3 regions of the Pseudomonas sp. S3_E10 genome follow, and region 2 is predicted to be linked to each of the others. Evidence: predicted binding sites of a transcription regulator. Region 2 holds the regulator's gene; each other region holds the start of a gene.
What was found. The regulator FliA, encoded in region 2, starts transcription of late flagellar genes. The targets are predictions, from matches to a motif close to CTAAAGTTTNNNNNNNNNNNGCCGNTAA.
Positions count from the first base shown of each region.

Region 1: AB4N98_RS20070 (methyl-accepting chemotaxis protein) is a predicted target of FliA. The motif match lies at 3,295-3,322, and genes of this name have one in related genera.
Region 3: AB4N98_RS06910 (flagellar protein MotY) is a predicted target of FliA. The motif match lies at 2,528-2,555, and genes of this name have one in related genera.

Region 1 is NZ_CP162743.1:4,367,358-4,377,375, forward strand. Features, by position in the region: gene ccoN (cytochrome-c oxidase, cbb3-type subunit I) at 1-895, opposite strand, end outside; gene AB4N98_RS20065 (alpha/beta family hydrolase) at 975-1,667, shown strand; gene AB4N98_RS20070 (methyl-accepting chemotaxis protein) at 1,700-3,265, opposite strand; gene AB4N98_RS20075 (mannose-1-phosphate guanylyltransferase/mannose-6-phosphate isomerase) at 3,717-5,159, shown strand; gene gmd (GDP-mannose 4,6-dehydratase) at 5,603-6,637, shown strand; gene AB4N98_RS20085 (GDP-mannose 4,6-dehydratase) at 6,733-7,683, shown strand; gene AB4N98_RS20090 (DMT family transporter) at 7,711-8,595, opposite strand; gene AB4N98_RS20095 (methyl-accepting chemotaxis protein) at 8,648-10,018, opposite strand, start outside.
Region 2 is NZ_CP162743.1:4,507,861-4,517,878, forward strand. Features, by position in the region: gene flhF (flagellar biosynthesis protein FlhF) at 1-305, shown strand, start outside; gene fleN (flagellar synthesis regulator FleN) at 410-1,243, shown strand; gene fliA (RNA polymerase sigma factor FliA) at 1,240-1,980, shown strand; gene AB4N98_RS20730 (chemotaxis response regulator CheY) at 2,150-2,524, shown strand; gene AB4N98_RS20735 (protein phosphatase CheZ) at 2,543-3,331, shown strand; gene AB4N98_RS20740 (chemotaxis protein CheA) at 3,343-5,583, shown strand; gene AB4N98_RS20745 (protein-glutamate methylesterase/protein-glutamine glutaminase) at 5,632-6,783, shown strand; gene AB4N98_RS20750 (flagellar motor protein) at 6,783-7,523, shown strand; gene motD (flagellar motor protein MotD) at 7,618-8,505, shown strand; gene AB4N98_RS20760 (ParA family protein) at 8,556-9,344, shown strand; gene AB4N98_RS20765 (CheW domain-containing protein) at 9,347-10,018, shown strand, end outside.
Region 3 is NZ_CP162743.1:1,537,111-1,547,128, reverse strand. Features, by position in the region: gene AB4N98_RS06925 (peroxiredoxin) at 1-582, shown strand, start outside; gene rnt (ribonuclease T) at 745-1,419, opposite strand; gene pyrC (dihydroorotase) at 1,416-2,462, opposite strand; gene AB4N98_RS06910 (flagellar protein MotY) at 2,619-3,527, shown strand; gene AB4N98_RS06905 (argininosuccinate synthase) at 3,681-4,898, shown strand; gene AB4N98_RS06900 (response regulator transcription factor) at 5,506-6,138, shown strand; gene AB4N98_RS06895 (PA3496 family putative envelope integrity protein) at 6,222-6,401, opposite strand; gene nth (endonuclease III) at 6,509-7,147, opposite strand; gene rsxB (electron transport complex subunit RsxB) at 7,196-8,155, opposite strand; gene metG (methionine--tRNA ligase) at 8,314-10,018, opposite strand, start outside.

The sequences.
Region 1 (10,018 bases), 140 kb from region 2:
GCCAAGCCCCCGAGAGCGTCATCATGCCGTTGATCATGCCGCCCCAGCTTGGCGCCAGCAGCACCAGCGACATCACCATGCCCAACGACTGCGCCCAGTCCGGCAGCGCGGTGTAGTGCAAGTGGTGGGGGCCGGCCCAGATGTACAGGGTGATCAGCGCCCAGAAGTGCACGATGGACAAGCGATAGGAATACACCGGACGCTCGGCCTGCTTGGGTACGAAGTAGTACATCATCCCCAGGAAACCGGCGGTGAGGAAAAAGCCTACCGCGTTGTGCCCATACCACCACTGCACCATGGCATCCGTCGCACCGCCGTAGAGGGAGTAGGACTTGGTCAGGCTGACCGGGATTTCCAGGTTATTGACGATATGCAAAATCGCCACGGTGATGATGAACCCACCGAAGAACCAGTTACCGACGTAAATGTGCTTGGTGTTGCGCTTCATCACCGTGCCGAAGAACACGATGGCGTAGGCCACCCAGACAATGGTGATCAGGATGTCGATCGGCCATTCCAGCTCGGCGTATTCCTTGGAACTGGTGTAGCCCAGCGGCAAGGTGATCGCGGCCAAGAGGATGACCAACTGCCAGCCCCAGAAGCAGAACGCGGCGATTTTCGGCGCGAACAGCTGAGTCTGGCAGGTGCGCTGCACCGAGTAGAACGAGCTGGCAAACAGCGCGCAGCCACCGAAGGCGAAGATCACCGCGTTGGTGTGCAGCGGGCGCAAGCGGCCGAAGCTGGTCCAGGGCAAATCGAAGTTGAGCGCGGGCCAAACCAATTGGGCGGCGAGAAAAACCCCGAGCCCCATGCCGACGATGCCCCACACCACCGTCATAATGGCGAATTGGCGGACCACCTTGTAGTTATAGGCGGTACTTAAAGTAGTGTTCATGGTTCCCCATCCACGGTTCAACCCAAGCAAGTGCGGCACTTGGGCTGGAGTTATAGGCAGACTAAATAGCGAGGCAAGCATGGGCAAAGAGCACAAGGCCAGTATTGACGGGGATCAATGGGCGCAGTGTGCGCGGGAACATGGGTGGTTATGGGATGTCGCATCGGGCCCGGCGGCGGGTACCGCGCCGACGCTGATCCTGGCCCACGGCGCCGGCGCCCCGATGGACTCGTCTTTCATGAGCGACATGGCTGCACGCCTTGCCGGGCATGGCGTGAACGTGTTGCGCTTCGAGTTTCCCTATATGGCTCAGCGTCGGCTGGACGGCGGCAAACGCCCACCGAACCCGGCGCCGAAACTGCTGGGTGCTTGGCGTGAGGTGCATACCGTAGTGCGACGCCATGTCGCTGGGAAACTGGCCATCGGTGGCAAGTCGATGGGTGGGCGCATGGCCAGTTTGTTGGCCGATGAAGTCGGCGCCGATGGCCTGGTGTGCCTGGGGTATCCCTTCTATGCGGTGGGTAAGCCTGAGAAACCACGGGTCGAGCACCTGGCGGGCTTGAAAACACCGACGCTGATTGTGCAGGGCGAGCGCGATGCCTTGGGCAATCGGGCGGCGGTAGAAGGCTATGATTTGTCGCCGAGCATCGAGGTGATGTGGCTGGAGGCGGGGGATCATGACTTGAAGCCGTTGAAGGCTTCCGGGTTTAGCCATGAGCAGCATGTGGAGGCTGCGGCAGTGAGGGTGGCCGGGTTTCTCGGCGCCCTCTAGGGCCCTATCGGGGGCAAGCCCCCGATAGCGGTTTACCGGTTAAACCGCTCCACCAGCGAGTACTGGGTATTAGCGGTATGCGTCAGCTCTTCACTCAACTGCGCCGAGTTCAACGCCTGCTCCGAGGTCTGGTCCGCCAGCAACGCAATGGTGCTGATATTGCGACTGATCTCCTCGGCCACCGAGCTTTGTTCCTCGGTCGCCGCGGCGATTTGGGTTGTCATGTCGGTGATATGCGCCACCGCCTCACTGATGCCCACCAGCGCCTGGTCTGCTTCCATCACCCGCGCCACGCCTTCTTCGGCCTGGCGATGCCCGGCGTCCATGGTCTGTACGGCGGCGGAGGCGGTTTGCTGCAGCTTGGCGATCAGGGCATGGATCTGCCCGGTCGATTCAGCCGTGCGTTGCGCCAGTTGGCGAACCTCGTCAGCCACTACCGCAAAACCACGGCCCATTTCGCCGGCACGTGCCGCTTCGATGGCTGCGTTCAATGCCAGCAAGTTGGTCTGGTCGGCAATGCCTTTGATCACGTCAACCACGCCACCGATCTCATCGCTGTCCTTGGCCAACTGCGTGACGGTCACCCCCGTTTCCCCGACGGCCAGCGACAAGCGCTGAATCGCCTCGCGGGTTTCCCCGGCGATATCGCGACCGCGACCGGTCAGGCGGTTGGCCTCCTGGGTCGCATCGGCGGTGCGCTGCACGTGGCTGGCCACTTCCTGGGTCGTCGCCGCCATCTGGTTGACCGCCGTGGCCACCTGTTCGGTTTCGACGCGCTGGCGTTCCAGGCCGCTGGAGCTGTTGTGCGCCAGGGTGTTGGACTGCGCGGCTTGGTCGTTGAGGTGTTCGGCGGTGTCCTGCAAGCGCGTAAGACAGGTCTTCAGACGTGCCTCCTGGCTGAGGATCGACATCTCCAGGCGCGCCTGGGCGCCACGGCTGTCGGTGTACATCTGCGCGATCAGCGGGTCGGACGTGGTTTGCTCGGCCAGGCGCAACAGGCGCTTGAGCCCGCGCTGCTGCCAGCTCAGGCCCAGCAGGCCCAACGGTACCGACAAGCCCGCCGCCAGGGCAAAGCCCCAGTGGGAATTGAGCGACGCGCCGATCATGAAACTTAACTGGCTGATCAGGATAAATGGCACCCAGTCCTGCAACACCGGCAGCCACTTGTCCCGCTGGGGAACGGCCGACTTGCCCTGGTTGATGCGTTGGTAGAGCGCTTCGGCCCGGCGGATCTGCTCGGTGGTGGGCTTGATGCGTACCGATTCGTAGCCGACCACCTGATTGCCTTCGAAGACTGGCGTCACATAGGCGTTAACCCAGTAATGATCGCCCGTCTTGCAGCGGTTCTTGACAATGCCCATCCATGGCAAGCCTTGTTTGAGCGTTGACCACATATGCCCGAACACTGCAGCCGGCACATCCGGGTGACGTACCAGGTTGTGCGGCGCACGCAGCAGTTCTTCACGGGAGAACCCACTGATCTCGACGAACGCGTCGTTGCAGTAAGTGATCACGCCTTTGGCATCTGTGGTGGAGATCAACCGTTGCTGAGCGGGGAAGGTACGTTCGCGCTGGGTAACGGGTTGGTTATTACGCATGGTTTTTTTATCCGCAAGGCTTTGAAGGGTTGTCGGCCGTGATCTGTGATTGTTGAGTGGATTTTCCGATAAGCAGTGTAGACACAGTCCCGGCGCAAGGGCGCGAGCATTCATGTGGCGTACACCGATGGGCTGCAGAGCGTGGGGTGTTTTTGCGGGCGTTCGGTTGTTTGAGGCGCAAAATCGACACGTCCCTTGGCAGGCTTTTTTCCTGGGCCATAAAAAATAGTTTTTGTCTGTCGGATGACGGGTCTTTTCCTAGACATAAATGACCATTTAAATAAGAATGTTCGGGGTAATTTGTAAGAGAAACGCCATAACCTCCTCCAAACGCTCCGGCGATTTGATTTTTTAGCTCAAAGACTCTAGTCGCTTTGCTTTCGAGTCTGTTCGTCGCGAGGAGGCGAGGGCGACGGCCGAAATAAAATGACATTGCGTAAAGGAGTACAGTGTGGCACTCGTTCCAGTCATTATTTGCGGCGGTGCGGGTAGCCGTCTGTGGCCTGTTTCCCGTTCAGCGCATCCCAAACCGTTTATTGAATTGCCAGATGGTGGCAATTTAATTCGGAAGACTTATGCTCGTGCCTTGGCTTTGGAGTCGGTCAGCGAAGTATTGACCATCACCAATCGTGATCTTTATTTCAAGACGCTCGATGAGTACGGCGCGCAGGCTCCGGAATTCACCAATTTAAGTTTCGTTCTGGAGCCATTCGGACGTAATACGGCTGCCGCAGTCGCACTCGCGGCCCAGGAAGTTGCACGAACTCATGGGCAAGATGCCATCATGTTAGTGCTGCCTGCCGATCACTTAATAGATAATCACGCTGCATTTGCCCAGGCCGTTTGCTCTGCTTCGGAACTGGCAAAAGACGGCTGGCTGGTGACGTTCGGTGTAAAACCGGAGTTTGCGGAAACCGGTTACGGCTATATCCAAAAAGATAATGACGGCCCCCTTGGTAATGGGTTCAAGGTCAAACGTTTCGTCGAGAAACCGGACCTGGAAACGGCTCAAGGGTATGTGGCGTCGGGCGATTATTTTTGGAACTCCGGCATGTTCTGCTTCCGCGCGGGTACGCTGATCCAAGAAATGCAACTGTGCGCGCCGGATGTATCCAGCGCCGTGGACGCGTGCCTCGCAGGTTCCGGCATGATGACGGGTAGCAGCCACCGCAGCCTGCACTTGGAGCCGGGCAGCTTTGCCAGGGTGCCGGACATCTCCATCGACTTCGCACTGATGGAGCGCTCAAGCAAAGTGGCGACGGTGCCTTGTGACATCGGTTGGAGCGATATCGGTTCGTGGAACGCCATGAGTGAACTGTCCCCGGCGGATGAGCACGGCAATCGCATTGACGGCGAGGCTATTTGTCATAACTCCAACAACAACTATGTGCGCAGCCATCGCCGACTGGCGGCTTTGGTCGGCGTTCAAGACCTGATCATTGTCGACACGACCGATGCCCTGCTGGTTGCACACAAAGATCACGCGCAAGACATCAAGGCTATCACTGCTCAGTTGAAGAAAAATGGGCATCAGTCCCATCTGGACCACACCACCGTGCGTCGTCCGTGGGGGGCCTACACCACCTTGGAAGACGGGCAGCGCTTCAAGATCAAGCGCATTGTCGTCAAGCCCCAAGGTTCGTTGTCGCTGCAGATGCACCATCACCGCAGCGAGCACTGGATTGTGGTCAGCGGTATGGCACGCGTGGTCAATAATGACCGCGAATTTCTACTCAATACCAATGAATCAACCTTCATTCCTGCCGGGCACACCCATCGGCTGGAGAATCCGGGGGTCATTGACTTGGTATTGATCGAAGTGCAGAGCGGTGATTACTTGGGTGAAGACGATATCGTGCGGTTCGAGGATATTTACGGTCGGGCCGGCATCTGAGTCATGCGCCGTTGGAAACACGTTTGAGGGCTCGCGGTTTGCCCGGCATCGCTTGGGTTGGGGTAGAGGATTATTCACCCATTGGCGCAGGTTGCGATTTAAGTGCTGATGTTGCCCAGCGTGCCGCCTGCGAAGTTGCAGGGTATTGAAGTAAATGCACTGTCGGGATTGTTTGCGACGCAGAGATTTTGATGAGGTTCACACCGCCGTATTTACAGTTGAGCCGAATGTAAAGTGAAACTCCATTGCGCATGCCCAAGAGCATTCATGGGGCAATTGTGCCGCTGGTTTTTTGCTGGTGTAACAAGATCAATTTTTGGTAAGCGCGTCGCTTGGGCGTGCTCATGTTTTCGGATAGAACGGGTAATGGACTGTACTCTTCATTACGATCTGAGTAGGTCAGCCTCGTTCGTTATAGGATTTATTTTCGAAGGGGATTTTTCATGAAAAAAGCAATTATCACCGGTGTTACTGGCCAAGACGGTGCGTACCTTGCTCAGCTCTTGCTGGAAAAAGGCTACACCGTATATGGCACCTATCGCCGTACCAGTTCGGTCAATTTCTGGCGGATGGATGAGCTAGGTGTCACCCAGCACCCAAACCTGCACCTGGTCGAATACGATCTGACGGATCTGTCCTCCAGCATTCGTCTGCTGCAGACCACGCAGGCCACTGAAGTCTACAACCTGGCTGCCCAGAGCTTCGTCGGTGTGTCCTTCGACCAGCCGGTGACCACCGGTGAAATCACGGGCTTAGGCGCGGTCAATTTGCTGGAAGCCATCCGCATCGTTAACCCGAAGGTGCGCTTCTACCAGGCCTCTACTTCGGAAATGTTCGGCAAGGTTCAAGCGATTCCACAGGTCGAATCCACGCCCTTTTATCCGCGCAGCCCATACGGCGTTGCCAAGTTGTACGCGCACTGGATGACCATCAACTACCGCGAGTCCTACGGGATATTCGGGACCAGCGGTATCTTGTTCAATCACGAGTCGCCACTGCGCGGCCGTGAGTTTGTTACCCGTAAGATCACTGACTCCGTCGCCAAGATCACCCAAGGCAAACTGAGCGTCCTGGAGCTGGGCAACATGGACGCCAAGCGCGATTGGGGTTTTGCCAAAGAGTACGTGGAAGGTATGTGGCGCATGCTGCAAGTCGATGAGCCAGACACCTTCGTGCTGGCGACCAATCGCACTGAAACAGTACGTGACTTTGTATCGCTGGCATTCAAAGCGGTTGAGATCGACCTGGAATGGAAAGACAAGGGTGACCAGGAGCACGCGATTGACGCACGCACCGGCAACACCGTGGTGCGGGTCAACCCGAAGTTCTACCGACCTACCGAGGTGGAGTTGTTGATCGGCGATCCAGCAAAAGCCAAGGCGGTCCTGGGTTGGGAACCAAAAACCAGCCTGGAGGAACTGTGCCGGATGATGGTTCAAGAAGACTTGCGTCGTAACGAACAAGGCTTTTCGTTCTAAGGCCAGAAGGGCGCAGTCACTTGCGTTGCAGTGGGCGGGTTCTATTTGAACCCGTTCGGTCCTACTTATGTTGTTCAGGCCAAAGGTGAATAGCGGTGAAACATGTTCTGGTGACTGGAGCCAACGGCTTTGTCGGTAAAGTCCTGCTCGGGCAACTATTGGCGGCAGGCTATCGAGTAAGTTGTGCTTGCACTACGCCCAACCCGTCACCTCGTGAAGGCGTGGAGCAGGCCATACTGGATATCCGTGATCCAAGTGCCTGTGCGGCGACGCTTGAACGGTTAAAGCCAACCCATATTATTCACCTGGCGGCCATTTCCCACGTGCCAACCAGTTTTCAAGACCCTCTGCTGACTTGGAATACCAATGTCATGGGCAGCCTGAATCTGCTGGAAGCCGTGAAACAGAAGGCTCCGGATGCCTTTGTTGTGTTCGCCAGTTCCTCTGAAGTGTATGGCGAGGCGTTCAAGGCTGGCGTAGCGCTGGACGAAAGCAGCCCGTGCTTGCCGATGAACCCTTATGCGGCCAGTAAATTGGCTGCGGAGTTGGCACTCGAGCAGTATTTCAAGCAGGGTATGCGAGGCGTGATTGCGCGCCCTTTCAACCATATTGGCAGCGGCCAGTCTCCTGACTTCGTGACGGCATCGTTTGCCCGACAGATCGCACGCATCGAAAGCGCAGAACAAGCGCCGGTCATGCAAGTCGGCAATCTGGAGGCATGCCGCGATTTCCTCGATGTGCAGGATGTGTGTGCCGCTTACGTGCAGTTGCTCAAGCTGAGCGATCGTCACGATTATCCCCGTTTGTTCAATATCGCATCGGGGCAGTCGCGAAAAATTCGCGACATTCTTGACGAGATGATCAGCCAAAGTACCGTGGATATTTCTGTTGAGCTTGACCCTCAACGCTTGCGGCCGTCCGATATCCCGGTCGCGGTGGGTAACTGTGACCGCATCCGCGACGTGCTCGGCTGGCAGCCAACTATCCCGCTGGAAGACACCCTGGCTTCGTTGTTGGCTGACTGGCGGTCGCGCACAGACGCATAAAACGTGTCCTCACCGAGCAACTCGCGCCTACAATTTTTGCGGGCGCAACACCAACCCCAACGCCCCCCCAATCAACACCCCTCCATACACGTGCGCCATCGACAACGGCTCCCCCAATAGCAAAGCCCCCCACAACACTCCAAACGGTGGGATCAAAAACGTCGTGGTCATCGATTTCACCGGTCCGATGGATGTCAGCAGCCGGAAGTACAAAACATACGCGAACGCTGTACACACCAAGCCCAACCCCAGCAGCGACATCCACACCTGCCACCCACCCCAGCTCGCGGGCGGATGGCTGATGGCGCTGTAGGCAAACAACGGCAGCAGGAACAACGTGGCGCCGAGCATGCTGCCCAACGCCGACAGGCGGCTGTCCAAGCCGCCGCGTTGGTCCAACCAGCGCCGCGCCAGGAACCCGGCAAAGCCATAACAGGTGGTGGCCAGCAGGCAGGCCAGCGCACCCGTCAACAATTCCAGGTCAAACGCCACTGGCCCCGCGCGGGTCAGTACGCCCACGCCGAACAAGCCCAGGCACACGCCGGCGAGTTTCGAGGGGGTGAGGCGCTCGCTGAAGAACAGCCCGCCGATCAGTACGCCCATCAGTGGCGTGGTCGCGTTGAAAATCGCCGAATAGCCCGCCGGCAGCACTTGGGCCGCCAGCGAATACAGGGTTGCGGGGATGCCGGAGTTGATCACGCCCAGCAGCAGCACGGTTTTGAACTTGCCCTGGAAGTCCCAGCTCACCCGCATCACTGTCAACATCACCAGCAGCCCGGCGGCGGCAATCGATACGCGGAAAAACGCGGTGGGCACGGTGCCGATTTCCGGCGCAATAATGCGCATGAACAGGAAGCTCGCGCCCCAGATGGCAGCCAGCCCCAGCAGGTAGAGGGTGTCGACAGGTCTCACGCAACGCTCCTACATCAATCAGGCGGCGAGTGTTGCACGCCGCTTTCATTGATTACAGAACAAACCGCGTCACCAGCCCATTCAGGTCCACCGCCAGGCGCGACAGTTCCTGGCTGGCGGCGCAGGTTTGGGTGGCGCCGGCGGCGGTCTGGGTGGACAGGTCGCGAATATTCACCAGGCTGCGGTCCACCTCCCGCGCCACCAGTGCTTGTTGCTCGGCGGCGCTGGCGATCACCAGGTTGCGCTGGCTGATCTGCGAGATGGCGGCGGTGATTTTCTCCAGGGCGCTGCCGGCGCTGTTGGCCCGTTGCAGGGTTTGGCCGGCGTGTTCGGCGCTGCTGTTGAGGGCCTCGACGGTGTTCTGGGTACCTTGCTGGATGCTGGTGATCATCTGCTCGATTTCCTGGGTGGAGTCCTGGGTGCGCTGGGCGAGCGAGCGCACCTCATCGGCGACTACCGCAAACCCGCGCCCGGCTTCACCGGCGCGCGCGGCTTCAATGGCGGCGTTGAGCGCCAGCAGGTTGGTTTGCCCGGCAATGCCACGGATCACCTCCAGCACCTTGCTGATGTCCTGCGCCTGTACGGCCAGGCCTTCGGCCTTGTTCGAGGCGCCGAGCACTTCCTCCACCAGGTTCTGGATCGAACTGATGGTTTCGCTGATCTGGTAGTGGCCGTGCTTGCTGTCTTCGTCCGAGGCCTGGGACGCTTCGGCGCTGGACACCGCGTTACCCGCCACTTCGTCCACCGCTGCGCTCATCTGGTTGACGGCGGTGGCGGCCTGTTCGATTTCATCGTTCTGCGCCTGCAGGCCACGGGTGCTCTGGTCCATCACCGAACTCATTTCCTCGGCCGCCGAGGCCAGTTGCTGGGCCGACTCGCTGATGCCTCGGATGGTGCTCTGCAACTGCGCCTGCATGCTGGCCAGCGCGCTGAGCAGTTGGGCCGGTTCATCGGTGCCACTGACCTTGATCGGCTGGCTCAAGTCGCCGTTGGCGATGGTGCGTGCCACGCTCAGGGCCTGGGCGATTGGGTGGGTGATGCTGCGAGTCAACAACCAGGCCATCAGCAAGGTGGCGATCAGCGCACCCACGATAATCAGGCTGACCACCCACTGCGCGCTCGAATACATCTGTGCCGCCGAATCGGCGGCGGCCTCGACGCCGTTCTGGTTGAACACGATCAGGTTTTCCAGGCTCTGGCTGAGGACCGCACCCTGGGGGGCGAGGCGACTGACGAGCAGGTCGAGGGCGTCCTGCTGCTGATCCTTGTCCACCAGCGCGATCATTTGGCTAGCGATGGCGAGGTAGGTCGCCACATTGGTTCTCAGGGTTTTGAGCAACTCGCGTTCTTCGTCGTTGCTCAGCAAGGTTTCATGCCGGTCGAGCAAGGCTTGCAGCTCGCTGCCGGTGCGGGTGATCAGGCC
Region 2 (10,018 bases):
GCCAGAAACAGGTTCTTACCGCTGCGTATCACAGCTACAAACGCTGCGGGCTGGCCGGTTGCATCCTGACTAAACTGGATGAAACCGCCAGCCTGGGTGAAGTGCTGAGCCTGGCTATCAGCCACGAACTGCCGGTGGCTTACCTGACCGATGGGCCGCGGATCCCGGATGATCTGCATCTGCCGCGCCGTCATCAGTTGGTCAGCCGCGCCGTCAGCGTACAAATGCAAGACGAGCCTAGCGAGGAAGCGATGGCCGACATGTTCGCCGATCTCTATCACAACCCGGCAAAACGGGTCGGTTGAGTCAGATGAACACCGTGAAAAGTATCTACATCGATGGTCTGCAAGCGATTCACGCGGCCAAGCCATGTAGCCTGCGTCTAAGCAAGACAAGGTAAAGAAATAAAATGGGCAGCATGCATCCCGTACAGGTGATCGCGGTGACCGGCGGCAAAGGTGGCGTCGGAAAAACTAACGTGTCAGTGAATTTGTCCCTGGCCCTGGCAGAACTTGGCCGTCGCGTCATGCTGCTGGATGCTGACCTGGGACTGGCGAACGTCGACGTTCTGCTGGGGTTGACGCCCAAACACACGCTTGCCGATGTGATCGAGGGGCGCTGTGAGCTGCGCGATGTGCTGCTTCAAGGCCCTGGCGGGATCCGCATCGTGCCGGCCGCCTCCGGCACCCAGAGCATGGTGCACCTGAGCCCGGCGCAGCATGCCGGCCTTATCCAGGCATTCAGCGATATCGGCGACAACCTCGACGTGCTGGTGATCGACACCGCCGCCGGGATCGGCGAATCCGTGGTCAGCTTCGTGCGCGCGGCGCAGGAAGTGTTGCTGGTGGTCTGCGATGAACCCACCTCGATCACCGACGCCTACGCCCTGATCAAATTACTTAACCGTGACTACGGCATGAACCGCTTCCGCGTACTGGCCAACATGGCCCAGAGCCCGCAGGAAGGGCGCAACCTGTTCGCCAAGTTGACCAAGGTCACGGATCGCTTCCTCGATGTCGCCTTACAATACGTCGGTGCAGTTCCCTACGACGAGTGTGTGCGCAAGGCTGTGCAAAAGCAGCGTGCGGTCTACGAAGCGTTCCCTCGTTCCAAATGCGCATTGGCGTTCAAGGCTATTGCCCAAAAGGTCGATACTTGGCCGTTGCCCGCCAACCCACGGGGGCATCTGGAGTTTTTCGTCGAGCGATTGGTACATCAGACGAGCGCAGGACCCGTGCTATGACAGCGAACGGCTATAACGCCTACAAGAAGTCCGCCCGTGACAGTCAGGGCGAGTTGATCGAGCGTTATGCGCCGCTGGTCAAGCGCATCGCCTATCACCTGCTGGCACGCCTGCCCGCCAGCGTCCAGGTCGAAGACCTGATCCAGGCCGGCATGATTGGCCTGCTCGAAGTGTCAACCAAATACGATGCCACCAAAGGCGCGAGTTTCGAGACGTATGCGGGTATCCGTATCCGGGGCGCCATGCTCGATGAAGTGCGCAAGGGTGATTGGGCGCCTCGTTCGGTACACCGCAATACGCGCATGGTCAGTGACGCAATTCGCGCAATTGAAGCAAAAACCGGTCGCGACGCTAAAGATCACGAAGTTGCGGCCGAACTCCAATTGAGTCTCGACGATTATTACGGGATTTTGAACGACACCTTGGGCAGCCGCCTGTTCAGTTTCGACGACCTGTTGCAGGACGGTGAACACGAAGGGCTGCACGAGGACGGCGCGAGTACTCATATGGAGCCGGCGCGAGACCTGGAAGATGAACGCTTTCAGGGTGCGTTGGCGGACGCGATTGCCAATTTGCCTGAGCGTGAGCGACTGGTATTGGCGCTGTACTACGACGAAGAGCTGAACCTCAAGGAAATCGGTGAGGTCCTGGGGGTCAGCGAATCGCGAGTCAGCCAGTTACACAGCCAGTGCGCCGCTCGCTTGCGGGGGCGTTTGGGAGAGTGGCGAGCGCGCTGACAGGCAGTGTGGGGACACTGCAAAGCGATACCGCGAAGGTGATGGATCTTCGCGGGTTCGGCCCGTGGTGCCCCCGGCAGTCCTTTTTGTGTAATGCCTGTTGATTGAAATGACGCGTCCAGGTGCTGGGCGCGTTTAAGACTGCTTGGAGGTCGAATTGGACAAGAACATGAAAATCCTCATCGTTGATGACTTCTCAACGATGCGGCGGATCATAAAAAACCTGTTGCGTGACCTTGGGTTCACAAACACGGTCGAGGCGGATGATGGCCTTACGGCGATTCCGATCCTCAACAGCGGGAGCATCGACTTTCTGGTAACCGACTGGAACATGCCGGGCATGACCGGTATCGACTTGCTGCGTCATGTGCGGGCCGACGAAAAGCTGCGCAGCCTTCCCGTGCTGATGGTCACCGCCGAAGCCAAGCGTGAGCAGATCATCGAAGCTGCCCAGGCGGGTGTTAACGGTTACGTGGTCAAGCCATTCACTGCACTGGCCTTGAAAGAGAAGATCGAAAAAATCTTCGAACGCATCCACGGCTGATGCCATCGCGGGGGAGCTATGGAGCATAACGAAACGTCACAGGGAGACTTTGAGTCGACCCTGAAAAAACATGCTCACCAGTTGGTCGACAGCCTTGAAAAAGGCCAGTTCGGCGACGCGGTGCAGTTGATCCATGAGCTCAACCAGACCCGTGACCGCGGCCTGTATCAGGAAGTGGGCAAGCTCACACGCGAGCTGCACAGTGCGATTGTCAATTTCCAGATTGACCCGCACATGCCCCAGGCCGAAGAAATCTCACAGATCACCGATGCCACCGAACGCCTGTCCTATGTGGTCAGGCTGACTGAGGCGGCGGCCAACCGCACCATGGACCTGGTGGAGAACGCCACGCCCCTGGTCAACGGCATGGCCACTGAAGCCCAGGCCCTGAGCGCCGATTGGGGCCGCTTCATGCGCCGGGAAGTCGGGGCTGAGGAGTTTCGTGAGCTGGCACGTCGGGTTGAAGGCTTCTTGTCGCGCAGCGAGCAGGAAAACCGCACGGTTTCCAGCAACCTCAACGATATTTTGCTGGCCCAGGATTACCAGGACCTCACCGGTCAGGTGATCAAGCGTGTGACCCAGTTGGTCACCGAAGTGGAAAGCAACTTGCTCAAATTGGTGCTTATGGCAGGCCAGGTTGACCGTTTTGCCGGCATTGAACATGACCGCGAAGCGATCCTCTCGGAAAAAGATCCACAAAAACATCTCGCCAAGGGTGAAGGTCCGCAGATTCATGCCGATAAACGTGAAGACGTTGTGTCAGGTCAGGATGACGTAGATGACCTGTTATCCAGTTTAGGCTTCTAAGGAGCACCCACATGAGCTTCGGCGCCGATGAAGAGATCCTTCAGGATTTCCTTGTAGAGGCCGGCGAAATTTTAGAGCAACTGTCCGAGCAACTGGTCGAGCTGGAAAGCCGCCCGGATGATGCGAACCTGCTCAATGCAATTTTTCGCGGTTTTCACACTGTAAAAGGGGGCGCCGGCTTCCTCCAGCTCCATGAGCTGGTGGAGTGCTGCCACATCGCCGAGAACGTGTTCGACATCCTGCGCAAGGGTGAGCGTCACGTTGATTCGGAGTTGATGGACGTGATTCTCGAAGCACTGGATGCGGTCAACGGCATGTTCAGCCAAGTGCGTGAACGTGCCCCGATCACGGCGGCCACGCCGGAACTGTTGGCGGCCCTGGCGCGCTATGCAGAGCCTGCGGACACTTGCGCGCCGGTGGTTGAAGCGGCGCCGGAGCCTGTGGCGGAGCCTGAAGCGGATGTCACGGACACTGAGTTCGAACAACTGCTCAACTCCCTCAGTGCCGTCAAGGCCGAAGCCGAAGCACCGGCCGCCGAAGCCCCGGCAGCGGCGCCGACCAGCGAAGACATTACCGACGCAGAATTCGAATCGCTGCTCGACCAGCTGCATGGCAAAGGCCAGTTCGCCGCTGATGCGGTGGCGCCTGCCGCTGCCGCTCCTGCACCTGCCGCAGCGGGCGGGCCGGTCAGCACCGACATCACCGACGACGAATTCGAAGCGTTGCTCGACCAACTGCACGGCAAAGGCACCTTTGCGGCCGATGCCTTGCCGGCAGTCGCCGCCACCGCCGCTGCGCCTGCCGCCCCTGCGCAGCCTGCCGCTGATGGCCTGATCACGGATAACGAATTCGAAGCCCTGCTTGACGATTTGCACGGCAAGGGCAAGTTCAGCGAGGTTGCACCTGCCGCCGCTACGGCAGCACCGGTTGCCGCCAAAGCGGCTGCACCCGCCAAAGCTGCCGCTCCAGCCGCTCCAGCCGCTCCAGCCGCCAAACCGGCACCTGCCCCAGCGGCGGCGCCGGCTGCGGCCCCAGCGCGTGCCGCCGCCGCGGCGCCGCCTGCGGACAAACCCGCCAGTGAAGCCGAAACCACCGTGCGCGTGGACACCGCGCGGCTGGACGACATCATGAACATGGTCGGCGAGCTGGTGCTGGTACGTAACCGCCTGGTGCGCCTGGGCCTGAGCAGTGGCGATGAAGCCATGCAAAAGGCCGTGTCGAACCTCGACGTGGTGACCGCCGACCTGCAAACCGCCGTGATGAAAACGCGGATGCAGCCGATCAAGAAAGTCTTCGGCCGCTTCCCGCGCCTGGTGCGTGACTTGGCGCGCCAACTGAAGAAAGAGATCAACCTGGAACTGGTGGGTGAAGAAACCGACCTCGACAAAAACCTTGTCGAGGCCCTGGCCGACCCGCTGGTTCACTTGGTGCGCAACGCGGTCGACCACGGCGTCGAAACCCCGGAAGAACGCGAAGCCTCGGGCAAGTCCCGTGGCGGCAAAGTCATCCTGGCGGCGGAGCAGGAAGGCGACCACATCCTGCTGTCGATCACCGATGACGGCAAGGGCATGGACCCGACCATCCTGCGCAATATCGCGGTCAAGCGTGGCGTGATGGACAAGGACGCCGCCGACCGCCTGACCGACACCGAGTGCTACAACCTTATCTTCGCCCCTGGCTTCTCGACCAAGACCGAGATTTCCGATGTGTCGGGCCGTGGCGTCGGCATGGACGTGGTGAAGACCAAGATCAGCCAGCTCAATGGCTCGATCAATATCTACTCGACCAAGGGCCAGGGCTCGAAGATCGTGATCAAGGTGCCGTTGACCCTGGCGATCATGCCGACCCTGATGGTGATGCTGGGCAACCAGGCGTTCGCCTTCCCGCTGGTCAACGTCAACGAGATCTTCCACCTCGACCTGTCGCGCACCAACGTGGTGGACGGCCAGGAAGTGGTGATCGTGCGCGACAAGGCGCTGCCCCTGTTCTACCTCAAGCGCTGGCTGGTTGCATCGGCCGCCCATGAAGAGCAGCACGAAGGTCATGTGGTGATTCTCTCCGTGGGTACCCAGCGTATCGGCTTTGTCGTCGATCAACTGGTGGGCCAGGAAGAAGTGGTCATCAAGCCTTTGGGCAAAATGCTGCAGGGAACCCCGGGCATGTCGGGTGCGACCATCACCGGTGACGGTCGGATCGCGCTGATTCTCGATGTTCCGAGCATGCTCAAGCGTTACGCCGCTCGGCGTATTTGATTCTGGTGGGGCAGGGCGGTCTCGCCCGCCCCACCTAACGGAGTGTTTATGGCAGTCAAGGTCCTGGTGGTGGACGATTCGGGTTTCTTCCGCCGCCGCGTCTCGGAAATTCTTTCCGCCGATCCAAGCATCCAGGTGGTCGGCACGGCCACCAACGGCAAAGAGGCGATTGATCAAGCCATTGCGCTGAAGCCGGACGTGATCACCATGGACTACGAGATGCCGATGATGGATGGCATCACGGCAGTCCGGCACATCATGCAACGCTGCCCCACCCCGGTATTGATGTTCTCCTCGCTGACCCATGAAGGCGCCCGAGTGACCCTCGATGCGCTGGATGCCGGTGCGGTGGACTTTTTGCCGAAGAATTTCGAAGACATCTCGCGCAACCCCGAGAAGGTCAAGCAGATGCTGTGCGAGAAAGTCCACAGCATCTCGCGCAGTAACCGCCGCAGCCTGTTCAGCGCGCCGACACCGACACCGACGCCTGCCCCGGCAGCGGTGGCTCCGCCGGCTGCCTCCAGCCGTGCCTCGTTCGGTCGCCCGGCGCCGGCGCCGCTTGCACGGCCTGCACCGCCACCGGTACGCACGTCGGCCCCGGCCACTGCAACGGCGCATTCGCCGGCACCCAAGCGCAAAGCCTACAAGCTGGTCGCCATCGGCACCTCCACGGGTGGCCCGGTCGCCTTGCAGCGCGTGTTGACCCAGTTGCCGGCCAACTTTCCGGCGCCGATCGTGTTGATCCAGCACATGCCCGCCGCGTTCACCAAAGCCTTTGCCGAACGCCTGGACAAGCTGTGCCGCATCAGTGTCAAGGAAGCCGAGGATGGCGACATTCTGCGCCCTGGCCTGGCGCTGCTGGCCCCCGGCGGCAAGCAGATGATGGTCGACGGCCGTGGCGCGATCAAAATCCTGCCGGGCGATGAGCGCCTCAACTACAAGCCGTGCGTGGACATCACCTTCGGTTCGGCGGCCAAGTCCTACGGTGACAAAGTTCTGGCGGTGGTGCTCACCGGCATGGGCGCCGACGGCCGTGAAGGCGCGCGCCTGCTCAAGCAGGGCGGCAGTGCGATCTGGGCCCAGGACGAAGCCAGCTGTGTGATCTATGGCATGCCCATGGCCATCGTCAAGGCGGACCTGGCCGACGCCGTGTACAGCCTGGACGACATCGGCAAGCATTTGGTGGAGGCCTGCCTCTAATGGATGTGTTGAGCCTGATCGGCATCACCATGGCGTTTGTCGCAATCATTGGCGGCAACTACCTCGAAGGCGGCCACCTGGGCGCCTTGGCCAACGGGCCGGCGGCGCTGATCGTGATTGGCGGCACCGTGGGCGCCGCGTTGCTGCAGTCGCCGATGAGTTCGTTCAAGCGTGCAATGCAGATCGCGATCTGGATCATTTTCCCGCCACGCGTCGACTTGGCCGGTGGCATCGACCGCGTGGTCAACTGGAGCCTCACCGCCCGCAAGGAAGGCCTGCTGGGGCTGGAAGGCGTGGCCGATGCCGAGCCCGACAGCTACGCGCGCAAAGGCTTGCAGTTGCTGGTGGACGGCGCCGAGCCGGAAGCGATCCGCAGCATCCTTGAGGTGGATTTCTACACCCAGGAAAGCCGCGACATCAACGCGGCCAAAGTCTACGAAAGCATGGGCGGTTACGCGCCGACCATCGGCATCATCGGTGCGGTGATGGGCTTGATCCATGTGATGGGCAACCTCGCCGACCCTTCGCAACTGGGCAGCGGGATTGCCGTGGCGTTCGTTGCCACCATCTACGGTGTGGCCAGCGCCAACCTGGTGTTGTTGCCGGTAGCGAGCAAGCTCAAGTCGATTGCCATGCGCCAATCCCGTTACCGCGAAATGCTGCTCGAAGGCATCCTGTCGATTGCCGAGGGCGAGAACCCGCGCTCCATCGAATTGAAGCTCCAGGGCTTCATGGACTGATGGATATGAACAATGACGTGTGGCCAGCGAGCTTGCTCGCTCACCCCTGTGAGCGGGGCGGTTACATAAGTGGTGTACAGAGAGGTGCCTGCCTGTGAGCCGTCGCCGCCGCGAGCCTGAAGAACACGTCAACCACGAGCGCTGGCTGGTGTCCTACGCGGACTTCATCACCTTGCTGTTTGCGTTTTTCGTGGTGATGTATTCCATCTCGTCGATCAACGAAGGCAAGTACAAAGTCATTTCCCAGGCGCTGATCGGCGTGTTCAACGACGCCGACCGCGCGCTCAAGCCGATCCCCATCGGCGAAGAGCGACCCAAGACCGTGACGCCGGCCAAGCCGCTGGTCAACGACAGTGACGAAACAGCCGCCGGCGTGGGGGGCACCAGCGACCCGCTGAAAAGCATCGCCGATGACATCAGTGCCGCGTTCGGCGACTTGATCAGCTCCAACCAGATGACCGTGCGCGGCAACGAGTTGTGGGTAGAGATCGAACTCAACTCCAGCCTGTTGTTCGCCAGCGCCGATGCAATGCCCAGCGACCAGGCGTTCACAATCATCGACAAGGTGGCGGCGATCCTCAAACCGTTTGAGAACCCGGTGCACGTCGAGGGCTTTACCGACAACGTGCCGATCAGCACCGCGCAGTACCCGACCAACTGGGAACTGTCATCGGCGCGTGCCGCGAGCATCGTGCGCATGCTCGCGATGCAGGGCGTAAACCCCGGGCGCCTGGCCTCGGTGGGGTACGGCGAGTTTCAGCCGGTGGCCAATAACGCCACGCTGGAAGGCCGCGCGCGCAACCGGCGGGTGGTGTTGGTGGTCTCGCGAAACCTGGATGTGCGCCGCAGCCTGACCGGGACCGGCACCGCCAATGCAACACCGGACGCGGCCCTGAAGCGCGCTGGCACACAAACTGCACCGGCCCCGGTAAAACCGCTGGTTCGGCAGAGTGCCGTCAATTCTCCGTCACCGGCTCAATAACCTATGCAATGTCTCGGTCGCGCTTGTGCCCACCGGGAGGAACCATCCGAATGAGAGTCTGGGCAGTTGCCAATCAAAAAGGTGGAGTCGGCAAGACCACCACCTCCATCGCCTTAGCCGGCTTGCTGGCCGAAGCGGGCAAGCGCGTGGTCGTGGTTGACCTTGACCCCCACGGCTCGATGACCAGCTACTTCGGCTATGACCCGGATGCGCTGGAGCACAGCTGTTTCGACCTGTTCCTGCACAAGGGCAGTGTGCCTGGCGACTTGCCCGGCCAATTGCTGCTGCCAACCAGCAACGAGAGCATTTCCCTGTTGCCGTCCAGCACCGCGCTGGCCACCCTGGAGCGTCAGTCGCCGGGGCAGAGCGGCCTGGGCCTGGTGATCGCCAAGACCCTGGCGCAACTGTGGCAGGACTTCGACTACGCGATCATCGACAGCCCGCCGTTGCTCGGCGTGCTGATGGTCAATGCCTTGGCGGCGAGCCAGCAACTGGTGATCCCGGTGCAGACCGAACACCTGGCGGTCAAAGGCCTGGAGCGCATGGTCAGCACCTTGGCCATGATCAACCGCTCGCGCAAGCAGCCGCTGCCGTACAGCATCGTCCCCACCTTGTTCGACCGCCGCACCCAGGCCTCCCTCGGTACCTTGCGCGTATTGCGCGACGCCTACCCGCAGAGCATCTGGAACGGCTACATCCCGGTGGACACGCGCCTGCGCGATGCCAGCCGCGCCGGGCTCACGCCTTCGCAGTTCGACGCCAAGAGCCGTGGCGTCATGGCTTACCGTGCGTTGCTCAAGCATCTGCTGTCGCAGCAACTCGTGGCGCAGGTGGCTTGATGATGAACCGCCCCGTTGAACTCAAGACCAAGACCCGGCCGCAACTGGCGCTGGAGTCCTACCTGGACGCCCTGCTGCAAGACGCGACCGCAGAAGAATTACCGGAACCGATCCTGGTGCTGGAACCGGCGGTAGAAGTGCCGCCGTCGGACGCCCTGGATGAGTTTCAGTTGGCTGTATTGGAAGAGCAGGCCCGCGATGCACACGCCGCGCCGCTGACCGTGGCGCCCGAGGCGCCGGTTGTCGTGGAAGCGCTGACGCCGCCGGTGGTGGTCGAGCCGGTGGTGCAAGTGCACCTGCCGCCCAGCATCACACCGCCGCCGGTCACCGGCGACGGTCGTCCGTCGTGGGCCGCCGAGCCGTTCGAGTGCTTGCTGTTCGACGTCGCCGGGTTGACCTTGGCGGTGCCGCTGGTGTGCCTGGGCTCGATCTATTCCCTGGAAGGCCAGGAATTGACGCCGCTGTTCGGGCAACCGGAGTGGTTCCTCGGCATCCTGCCCAGCCAGGCCGGCAACCTCAAGGTGCTGGACACCGCGCGCTGGGTGATGCCCGACCGCTACCGCGATGACTTCCGCCAAGGCTTGCAATACGTGATTTCGGTGCAGGGCTACGAGTGGGGGTTGGCGGTGCATCAAGTCAGCCGCTCGCTGCGCCTGGATCCCAATGAAATCAAA
Region 3 (10,018 bases), 3.0 Mb from region 2:
CAAGCCCCGGATTTCGACGTACCGGCCGTTCTCGGCAATGGCGAAATCGTCGACAGCTTTAAACTGTCCGAAGCCATCAAAGGCAAATACGGCCTGGTGTTCTTCTACCCACTGGACTTTACCTTCGTCTGCCCTTCGGAGCTGATCGCTCTGGACCACCGCATGGACGATTTCAAAGCGCGTAATGTTGAAGTGGTTGCCGTTTCCATCGACTCCCATTTCACTCACAACGCCTGGCGTAACACGGCCATCAACGATGGCGGCATCGGCAAAGTCAAATACACCATGGCTGCCGATATGAAGCACGACATCGCCAAGGCCTACGACGTTGAGTCCGAAGGCGGCGTGGCATTCCGTGGCGCGTTCCTGATCGACGACAAGGGCGTTGTGCGCTCGCAGATCATCAACGACCTGCCGCTGGGCCGTAACATGGAAGAGCTGATCCGCCTGGTCGACGCCCTGCAATTCCACGAAGAGCACGGCGAAGTCTGCCCGGCCAACTGGAAGAAAGGCGACAAGGGCATGAACGCTTCGCCGGAAGGTGTTGCAGCCTACCTGACCGAGAACGCCGGCAAGCTGTAAGCCGGATTCAAGGTAAAAAAAACCGGCCTGTGAAGGCCGGTTTTTTGTGGGAGGGGGTTTGCTCCCGATTGCAGTGCATCAACCCATGGATACATCACCGACACGCCGCCATCGGGAGCAAGCTCCCTCCCACATTGGGTACGCGGCGCGTTCAGGAGACTCTCAGTCGTTGAAGTCTTCCCAGCCGCCCATCTGTTTCCAGCGGTTGACGATGCCGCAGAACAGCTCCGCAGTCTTCTCGGTGTCGTAGCGGGCCGAATGGGCCTCGCGCCCGTCGAAGTCGATACCGGCTGCCTGGCAGGCTTTGGCCAGTACAGTCTGGCCGTACGCCAGACCGGCGAGGGTCGCGGTGTCGAAGCTGGAGAATGGGTGGAACGGGTTACGCTTCATGTCCAGGCGCGCCACGGCGGCATTCAGGAAACCCAGGTCGAAGCTGCTGTTATGCCCGACCAGGATCGCGCGCTTGCAGCCGTTGGCCTTCAGCGCCTTGCGCACGCCACGGAAGATATCGGCCAGGGCCGTTTCTTCACTTACCGCCATGCGCAGTGGGTGATCGAGCTTGATGCCGGTGAATTCCAGGGCTGCGGCTTCGATGTTCGCGCCTTCGAACGGCTCGACGCGGAAGAAGTGGGTGTGTTCTGGGTACACAAAGCCCTGTTCATCCATGCCGATAGTGGTGGCGGCAATTTCCAGCAGGGCGTCGGTGGCGCAATTGAACCCACCGGTTTCTACGTCAATAACGACCGGCAGGTAGCCGCGAAAACGTTCGGCCATCGGGTGGCGCGAGCCGCCGCCGCCGCCGTGTTCCTGGTCGTCGTCGTAATGGTCTTCACTCACTTGGTTTCCTCCAGCAGGCGCCAGCGCAGTGTTTCACCGGCGCGCAGCGGGATAACGGTCAGCTCGCCAAAGGGCAGGCTGGCAGGGGCGGTCCAGTCTTCACGGACCAGGGTAATGCGGTCGGTATTCGCCGGCAGGCCATAGAACTTCGGGCCGTTGAGGCTGGCGAAACCTTCGAGTTTGTCCAGTGCATTGCGTTGTTCGAACGCTTCGGCGTACAGCTCGATGGCGGCGTACGCGGTGTAGCAACCGGCACAGCCGCACGCGGCTTCCTTGGCGTGTTGAGCGTGGGGCGCGGAGTCGGTGCCGAGGAAGAACTTCGGATTGCCGCTGGTCGCGGCATCCAGCAAGGCCACTTGGTGGGTGTTGCGCTTGAGGATCGGCAGGCAATAGAAATGCGGCCGAATCCCGCCCACCAGCATGTGGTTGCGGTTGTAGAGCAGGTGGTGCGCGGTGATGGTCGCGCCGACGTTGGCCGAAGCCTCGGTGACGAATTGCACGGCATCGGCGGTGGTGATGTGCTCGAACACCACCTTCAAGGTCGGGAACAGCTCGACCACACGGCGCATATGCTCGTCGATGAAGACCTTCTCGCGGTCGAACACGTCCACGTCGCCACGGGTAACTTCACCGTGGATCAGCAGCGGCATGCCCACTTCAGCCATGGCTTCGATGGCCGGCAGGATTTTATCGATGCTGGTTACGCCGGAGTCGGAGTTGGTGGTCGCGCCGGCCGGGTACAGCTTGGCGGCGTGCACAAAACCGCTGGCCTTGGCCTGGCGAATTTCTTCGGGCTGGGTGCGATCGGTCAGGTAGAGCACCATCAACGGCTCAAAGCGGCTGCCGGCCGGTCGTGCAGCGAGGATTCGCTGGCGATAGGCGTCGGCTTCAGCGGCATTGCGTACCGGTGGTACCAGGTTAGGCATGATGATGGCGCGGCCAAACGTACGCGCAACATCGGCCACGGTTTGAGGTAACGCAGCACCATCGCGAAGATGAATATGCCAGTCGTCGGGACGCAGCAGGGTCAGGCGGTCGGACATTGGGGATTCCAGGCGGGTCAATCTGGTGGGAATGCTACCGGAAAAGACTCTTGCAGGCACTCGCTATCAAGTTTTGCAGGATGCATCCGATAGCCTTTCGTATGCCTTATCGATGTATGACGCTTTGAAGTGTTGTAGAAACCAGTGGAGCCTCCCGTGCGCCAGCATTATCTAGCCCTGCTCAGTGTGTTCGCCAGCCTGCCTGCGATGGCCCTCACGTTCCAGACACGTCTGGAGAACATTGAGTGGAAGGTGGAAGGCGACAAGTTCGAGTGCCGACTGACCCAGCCGATCACCGACTTCGGTTCGGGTGAGTTCGTACGCCGGGCCGGTGAGCAAGCGACTTTCCGTCTGAAAGCCTATGGCGGCTCGCTGGGCGCCGGGTCGGCCACCCTACTGGCCGCTGCTGCTCCCTGGCAGCCGGGGCGTGGCGACATCAACCTCGGTGCCGTGCGCGCCGGCAGTGGCGATGTGCTTTTTAACAGCTCCCAGGCTCAGGCTGGTCGCCTGTTCAATGGCTTGCTCGAAGGGCGCTCGCCGACTGTTCGGCATTATGCGCGTGAGGGCGGCTACTCGGAAATTCGCCTGTTGCCGGTCAAGTTCAACAAGGCCTACAGCGATTATCAGCTGTGCACCGCCAAGCTGTTGCCGATGAATTACGATCAGGTCAAGCAGACCGAAGTCGGCTTCCCCGGCGGCGGTATCGAATTGGATGCAGCGGCCAAACAGAAATTGTCGGTGATTCTCGAATTCATGAAGGCGGATCCAACCGTCAACCATATCGAGTTGAACGGTCATTCGGACAACAGTGGCAACCGCCTGAGCAATCGCGATGTGTCGCGTCGTCGCGCATTGGCGGTGATGGATTACTTCAAGGCCAACGGCATTCAGGAATCCCAGGTCACCCTGCGTTTCCATGGCGAAAGCTACCCCTTGGTGCCCAACACCAATGCCGCCAACCGGGCCCGCAACCGCCGTGTGAATATTCAGCTTGAGCGGGTAGCGGCTCCGGAGAAACCGGCTCCCCAGGCCAGTGGCCCGAGCAATCCTGCGCACACTTCATAACGGCAGTCATAAGTGCGCTCGTAGCGTGCGACCATCGGTCGCCCGCTCGACATAATCTGTCGCTTTATCTTCATTTGCTGTCGCGCCCCTGTAAAACCACGGTTTTGGTCGGTAGAATCGACGCCTTTCCGTACAACCCCGTGGAGTGATGGCATGGCCGACGTAAACAAGGTCGTTCTCGCGTATTCCGGCGGCCTGGACACTTCGGTGATCCTCAAGTGGCTGCAGGATACTTATAACTGTGAAGTGGTGACCTTCACCGCTGACCTGGGTCAGGGCGAAGAGGTCGAGCCAGCACGTGCCAAGGCGCAAGCCATGGGCGTGAAAGAGATCTACATTGACGACCTGCGCGAAGAGTTCGTCCGCGATTTCGTTTTCCCGATGTTTCGCGCCAACACCGTCTACGAAGGCGAGTACCTGCTGGGTACCTCCATCGCACGTCCGCTGATCGCCAAGCGCCTGATCGAAATCGCCAATGAAACCGGTGCTGACGCTATTTCCCATGGCGCTACCGGTAAGGGTAACGACCAGGTGCGTTTCGAACTGGGCGCCTATGCTCTCAAACCAGGCGTGAAAGTAATTGCACCTTGGCGTGAATGGGACCTGCTGTCCCGTGAAAAATTGATGGATTACGCTGAAAAGCATGCGATCCCGATCGAGCGCCACGGCAAGAAGAAGTCCCCGTACTCGATGGACGCCAACCTGCTGCACATCTCCTATGAAGGCGGCGTGCTGGAAGACACCTGGACCGAGCACGAAGAAGACATGTGGAAATGGACCGTCTCTCCGGAGAACGCTCCAGACAAACCGCAGTACCTGGAACTGACCTACCGCAACGGCGACATCGTGGCACTGGACGGCGTCGAAATGACCCCGGCCACCGTGCTTGCGACCCTGAACCGTATCGGCGGCGAACACGGCATCGGCCGCCTCGACATCGTCGAGAACCGTTACGTGGGCATGAAGTCCCGTGGTTGCTACGAAACCCCGGGCGGCACCATCATGCTGCGCGCTCACCGCGCCATCGAGTCCATTACCCTGGATCGTGAAGTGGCTCACCTCAAAGACGAGCTGATGCCCAAGTACGCCAGCCTGATCTACACCGGCTACTGGTGGAGCCCTGAGCGTCTGATGTTGCAACAGATGATCGATGCCTCCCAGGCCCACGTGAATGGCGTTGTGCGCCTGAAGCTGTACAAGGGCAATGTGATTGTCACCGGGCGTAAGTCCGATGATTCGCTGTTCGATGCCAACATCGCCACTTTCGAAGAGGATGGCGGTGCTTACAACCAGGCGGACGCAGCTGGTTTTATCAAGTTGAATGCCTTGCGCATGCGCATCGCTGCCAACAAAGGCCGCTCGTTGTTCTGATTGTTGTATCCGCAGTGAAGGATGGCCCCTTAAAAGGGGCCATTTTTTTTGGCCGAAAGCCTTGGATAAATACGCGTTGTTTATCCATTTAATGATTGCTCAAGTTCGTGTGGGACCGATTTTGTATCGGCCCTAAAGCGGGTTGTTTTAAAGGGGAATGAATTTTTACACCTGTGTAGGAACTGGTCTTACAGAAAGTTCACTTATGAAACTGTGGTGAGTCTATTTGCCGCTGAAAGTTCTGTAGGAAACAAGGATCTAATAAATATGTTAAAGGGAACTGAAACACACTATTTGTTTTCACGCGGTCCCGCTCCTGAATGCCCCGTGCAGCAGGGTTTGCCTGAACGCCATGCGCGGCGCGTTTACCGCCGCCCCTTAATCGTCGGGTCATTTCCCTCAAAATATGTAAGCCCCCGGAAAGGTCTGAAAGGCTCTGTAAAGCAAGACACATCTGAGTCGGCGTTTTTTTGTAGGGCATTTCTTTTATCTCTGTGGGTTACGTCTCTGCTTGCTGTTGCTCGGGGGGGAACGCTATGCCAACTAGGAAACGACTAGGCTATTGTGTTTGCTCTAAATAATTCGAACAGCGAAATTGGACTTTCTCATGAATAAAGTGCTGATCGTGGATGATCATCCCGTCATTCGTCTTGCTGTGCGTATGCTAATGGAACGTCATGGTTATGAGGTCGTTGCCGAGACCGACAACGGTGTCGACGCGTTGCAACTTGCACGGGAGCATATGCCGGACATTGTTATATTGGATATTGGGATTCCCAAACTCGATGGCCTGGAGGTTATTTGCCGGCTGTCTTCAACCAAACAATCTGTGCCGTTCAAGGTGCTGGTGCTGACCTCTCAGGCTCCTGGCCATTTTTCCATGCGGTGCATGCAGGCAGGCGCTGCCGGCTACGTGTGCAAACAACAGGACCTGACCGAGTTGCTGAGTGCGATCAAGGCTGTTCTATCAGGCTACAGCTACTTTCCAAACCAGGCGCTCAATTCCGTGCGCTCCACCATGGGCAACGCCAGCGAAGCCGATATGGTCGAGCGCCTTTCGGGCAGAGAGATGATGGTGTTGCAACAATTGGCACGGGGCAAGACCAACAAGGAGATCGCCGACGGTATGTTCCTCAGCAACAAGACCGTCAGCACCTACAAGACTCGCCTGTTGCTCAAGCTCAATGCTCGGTCGCTGGTTGACTTGATCGAGTTGGCGCAGCGTAACGGACTGGTATAGGGGTGACGCAACTCCCCGAATAACCAGGGCAACCGGCAGAAAAAAGCCTCCGTCAGGGAGGCTTCCGGTCGTTGGTCGCTTGTTCAGAGGTCGAAGTCGTAATCGGCCAATTGTTTTTGCAAGCGTCGCTCTTCCAGAAGATTGTCGATGGTGCGGCGTTTGCTTAGATTGGTTTTTGCCACCTCTACAGGGGCTTCTGCCACATCGTCATCCGACTCAACGAGGTCGTCTTCTACTTCCAGTTGTTCCTTGCCAGTGCTCATAAGGTTAACTCCAGGCTAAGACTGCCGTTGGCGCTCCTTATAACGAGAATTGATGAAGCGGTAAAAAAGATTTTTTCAATCGACTCATCGAAAAAGTTAATGATCGCTCAATCGTCGGACGTCTTGTCCTTGTATTCGCACAGGTCTTCGATGCGGCAACTCCCGCAACGTGGCTTGCGGGCTTGGCAAACGTAGCGCCCATGAAGAATCAGCCAATGGTGGGAGTCCAGCAGATAGGGTTTGGGCACGAACTTCATGAGCTGCTTTTCTACTTCCACCACGTTCTTGCCGCGAGCGATACCGGTACGGTTGCTCACCCGGAAAATGTGCGTGTCCACGGCCATGGTCAGTTGCCGAAACGCGGTATTGAGTACCACATTGGCGGTCTTTCGCCCCACACCCGGCAACGCTTCCAGCGCTTCGCGCGTTTGCGGTACTTCACTGCCATGCCGTTCTATCAATAGGCGGCAGGTCTCGATGACATTCTTGGCCTTGCTGTTGTACAGGCCGATGGTCTTGATGTATTGCGACAAACCCTCCACACCCAAGGCATAGATCGCCTCTGGCGTATTGGCGACGGGATACAGCTTTGCGGTGGCCTTGTTGACGCCAACATCCGTGGACTGCGCCGACAGAATTACCGCAATCAGCAACTCGAACGGTGACGAGTAGGCGAGTTCGGTCTTGGGTTCCGGATTGTCTTCGTGAAACCGGCGGAAAATTTCCAGACGTTTTGCGGCATTCATGGGGCGCAGGGGTCCTTACGCTCGATCAGCGTTGTATCGAGTAGTGGGTCAAGCACCATGGGTATCTACCTGGCGCTGTGCTTCATCCAATCGGTGTTGCGCTTGGGCCAACTGTTGCGGGTCGGCATGCTGATCCTGGGCTTTTTTCAGCTCGGCGCGGCGCATAGCCAGCTGAATCTTGGCGCGTTTTAGATCGGCATTACTGGAGGGCGGCGTCGGCGTGATTGTATGGCTCGCCTCTAGGGCGGCCAGTGCCTGCTCCGACGTTTCGAACTGTTGCTGTAGCGCAATCAATTGCGATTGTTGCTCAAAGGTCGGTGGATGCCCAAACGCCTTCAAGGACTTGTGCAACTGGGCGCGGCTCATCGCGACATTGATCTTGGCTTTCTTTACCGCCGCGTCCCGGGCAGCCTGTGCTTCGTCAAGTTGAACGGGCTCTATCGCCGGCGATCGCTTGAGCCTGGCAAGGCGCTCGGCCAATTTGTGTTCTTCTTCCTGGTGTAGGCGCGCGTTACGTTGTTCGAAGCGCTGCCGTGCGCGGTTGCGCTTGAAATCGCGTTGGCGGCGCTCCTCGTCGCTCTTCGCCAGGCCGCCCACAATCGCCAGGACTGTCGTTGGTGGGCGCATTTCGATGCAGTCTACCGGGCAGGGCGCTACGCACAGGTCGCAGCCCGTGCACTCGTCGATGATCACTGTGTGCATCAACTTGGCCGCGCCGACGATTGCGTCCACCGGGCACGCCTGGATGCACTTGGTGCAGCCGATGCATTCAGCTTCACGGATATACGCCACCTGTGCAGGCGCCTCGCCCCGGGTTGTATCCAGCTTCAGTACCGGCACGCTCAGCAACTGCGACAACCCGATAATGGTTTCCTGGCCGCCCGGCGGGCACTTGTTGATCGCCTCACCCTGGGCAATACCCTCGGCGTAAGGCCTGCAGCCCGGATGCCCGCATTTGCCGCATTGGGTCTGTGGCAGGAGCGCGTCGATACGTTGAATGAGGTTCATGCGTTGGTCATTGCGTTGAAACCCAGGAGCGTCACCCGAGTGATGACAATCCCCAGGGCATGCCGGTTAAACAAACAGAACCTGATTATCCGGCAACCAAGAGAGGGGCACTAGCTGAAAAGCCCTGTCGCCGAGACGACAGGGCTGTTGGGCAGGGCTTACTTGATGCGCTGGCCCGGCTTGGCGCCGCTGTCAGGGCTCAGCAGGTAGATCTCTTCACCGCCGGGGCCGGCCGCCATCACCATGCCTTCGGAAATACCGAACTTCATTTTCCGAGGCTTGAGGTTGGCGATCATCATGGTCAGGCGACCATCGAGTTTGGACGGGTCCGGATAAGCGCTTTTGATTCCGGAAAATACGTTGCGTTGCTCGTCACCGATATCCAATGTCAGGCGCAGCAGCTTGTCGGCACCTTCCACGGCTTCGGCCTTGACGATCAACGCGACGCGCAGGTCCACGGCGGCAAAGGCGTCGAACTCGATTTCTGGAGAAATCGGGTCCTTGGCCAATTCACCATTACCTGCCGGTGCCGTCGAGCCGGTATCGGTCTGGCTGGCAACCAGGTCTTCTTTCGAGGCGTCGGTCATGGCCTGGACTTTTACCGGGTCAATACGGGTCATCAGCGGCTTGAACTCGTTCAACGTGTGATTGCTGAGCAAGGTGGCGTGGTCGTTCCAGGTCAACGGCGCCACATTCAGGAACGCTTCGGCGTCGGCGGCCAGCAACGGCAACACCGGCTTGAGGAAGATCACCAGTTGGCGGAATAGGTTGACGCCGGTGGCGCAGATCGCCTGGACTTCAGCCTGCTTGCCTTCCTGCTTGTTCAACGACCACGGTGCCTTGTCGGCGATCCAGGCGTTGGCGCGGTCAGCCAGGCCCATGATTTCGCGCATGGCGCGGGCGAAGTCGCGTGCTTCATAGGCGTCGGCGATGCTTGGCGCGGCGGCCAGGAACGCGTCGGTCAGTTCCGGCGCAGCGTTTTCGGCGACCAGTACACCGGCGTTACCCTTGTGGATAAAACCAGCGCATCGGCTGGCGATGTTGACGACTTTGCCCACGAGGTCCGAGTTGACCTTCTGTATGAAGTCTTCCAGGTTCAGGTCCAGGTCATCGACGCCACGGCCCAGCTTGGAGGCGTAGTAGTAGCGCAGGTATTCAGGCGACAGGTGGTCCAGGTAGGTGCGCGCCTTGATAAAGGTGCCGCGCGACTTGGACATTTTCTGACCGTTGACCGTCAGGTAGCCATGCACGTTGATGCCGGTCGGCTTGCGGTAGCCCGAGCCTTCGAGCATCGCCGGCCAGAACAGCGCGTGGAAATTGACGATGTCCTTGCCGATGAAGTGGTACAGCTCGGCGGTGGAGTCTTTGCCCCAGAACGCATCGAAGTCCAGCTGCGGCGTACGCTCGCACAGGTTTTTGAAACTGGCCATGTAACCGATCGGCGCGTCCAGCCACACATAGAAGTACTTGCCCGGCTCACCCGGGATCTCGAAGCCGAAATACGGCGCATCGCGGGAGATGTCCCACTGCTGCAGGCCACTGTCGAGCCATTCGGAGAGTTTGTTGGCGACGGCGTCCTGCAAGGTGCCGCTGCGGGTCCAGGTTTGCAGCATTTGCTGGAAATCCGGGAGCTTGAAGAAGAAGTGCTGGGAGTCCTTGAGCACCGGCGTGGCGCCGGAAATCGCCGACTTCGGATCCTTCAGGTCGGTCGGTGCGTAGGTGGCGCCGCATTTTTCGCAGTTGTCGCCGTACTGGTCTTCGGTGCCGCATTTCGGGCAGGTGCCCTTGATGAAGCGGTCGGCCAGGAACATTTTCTTTTCCGGGTCGAAATACTGGGTCACCGAACGCTGGTCGATGTGCCCC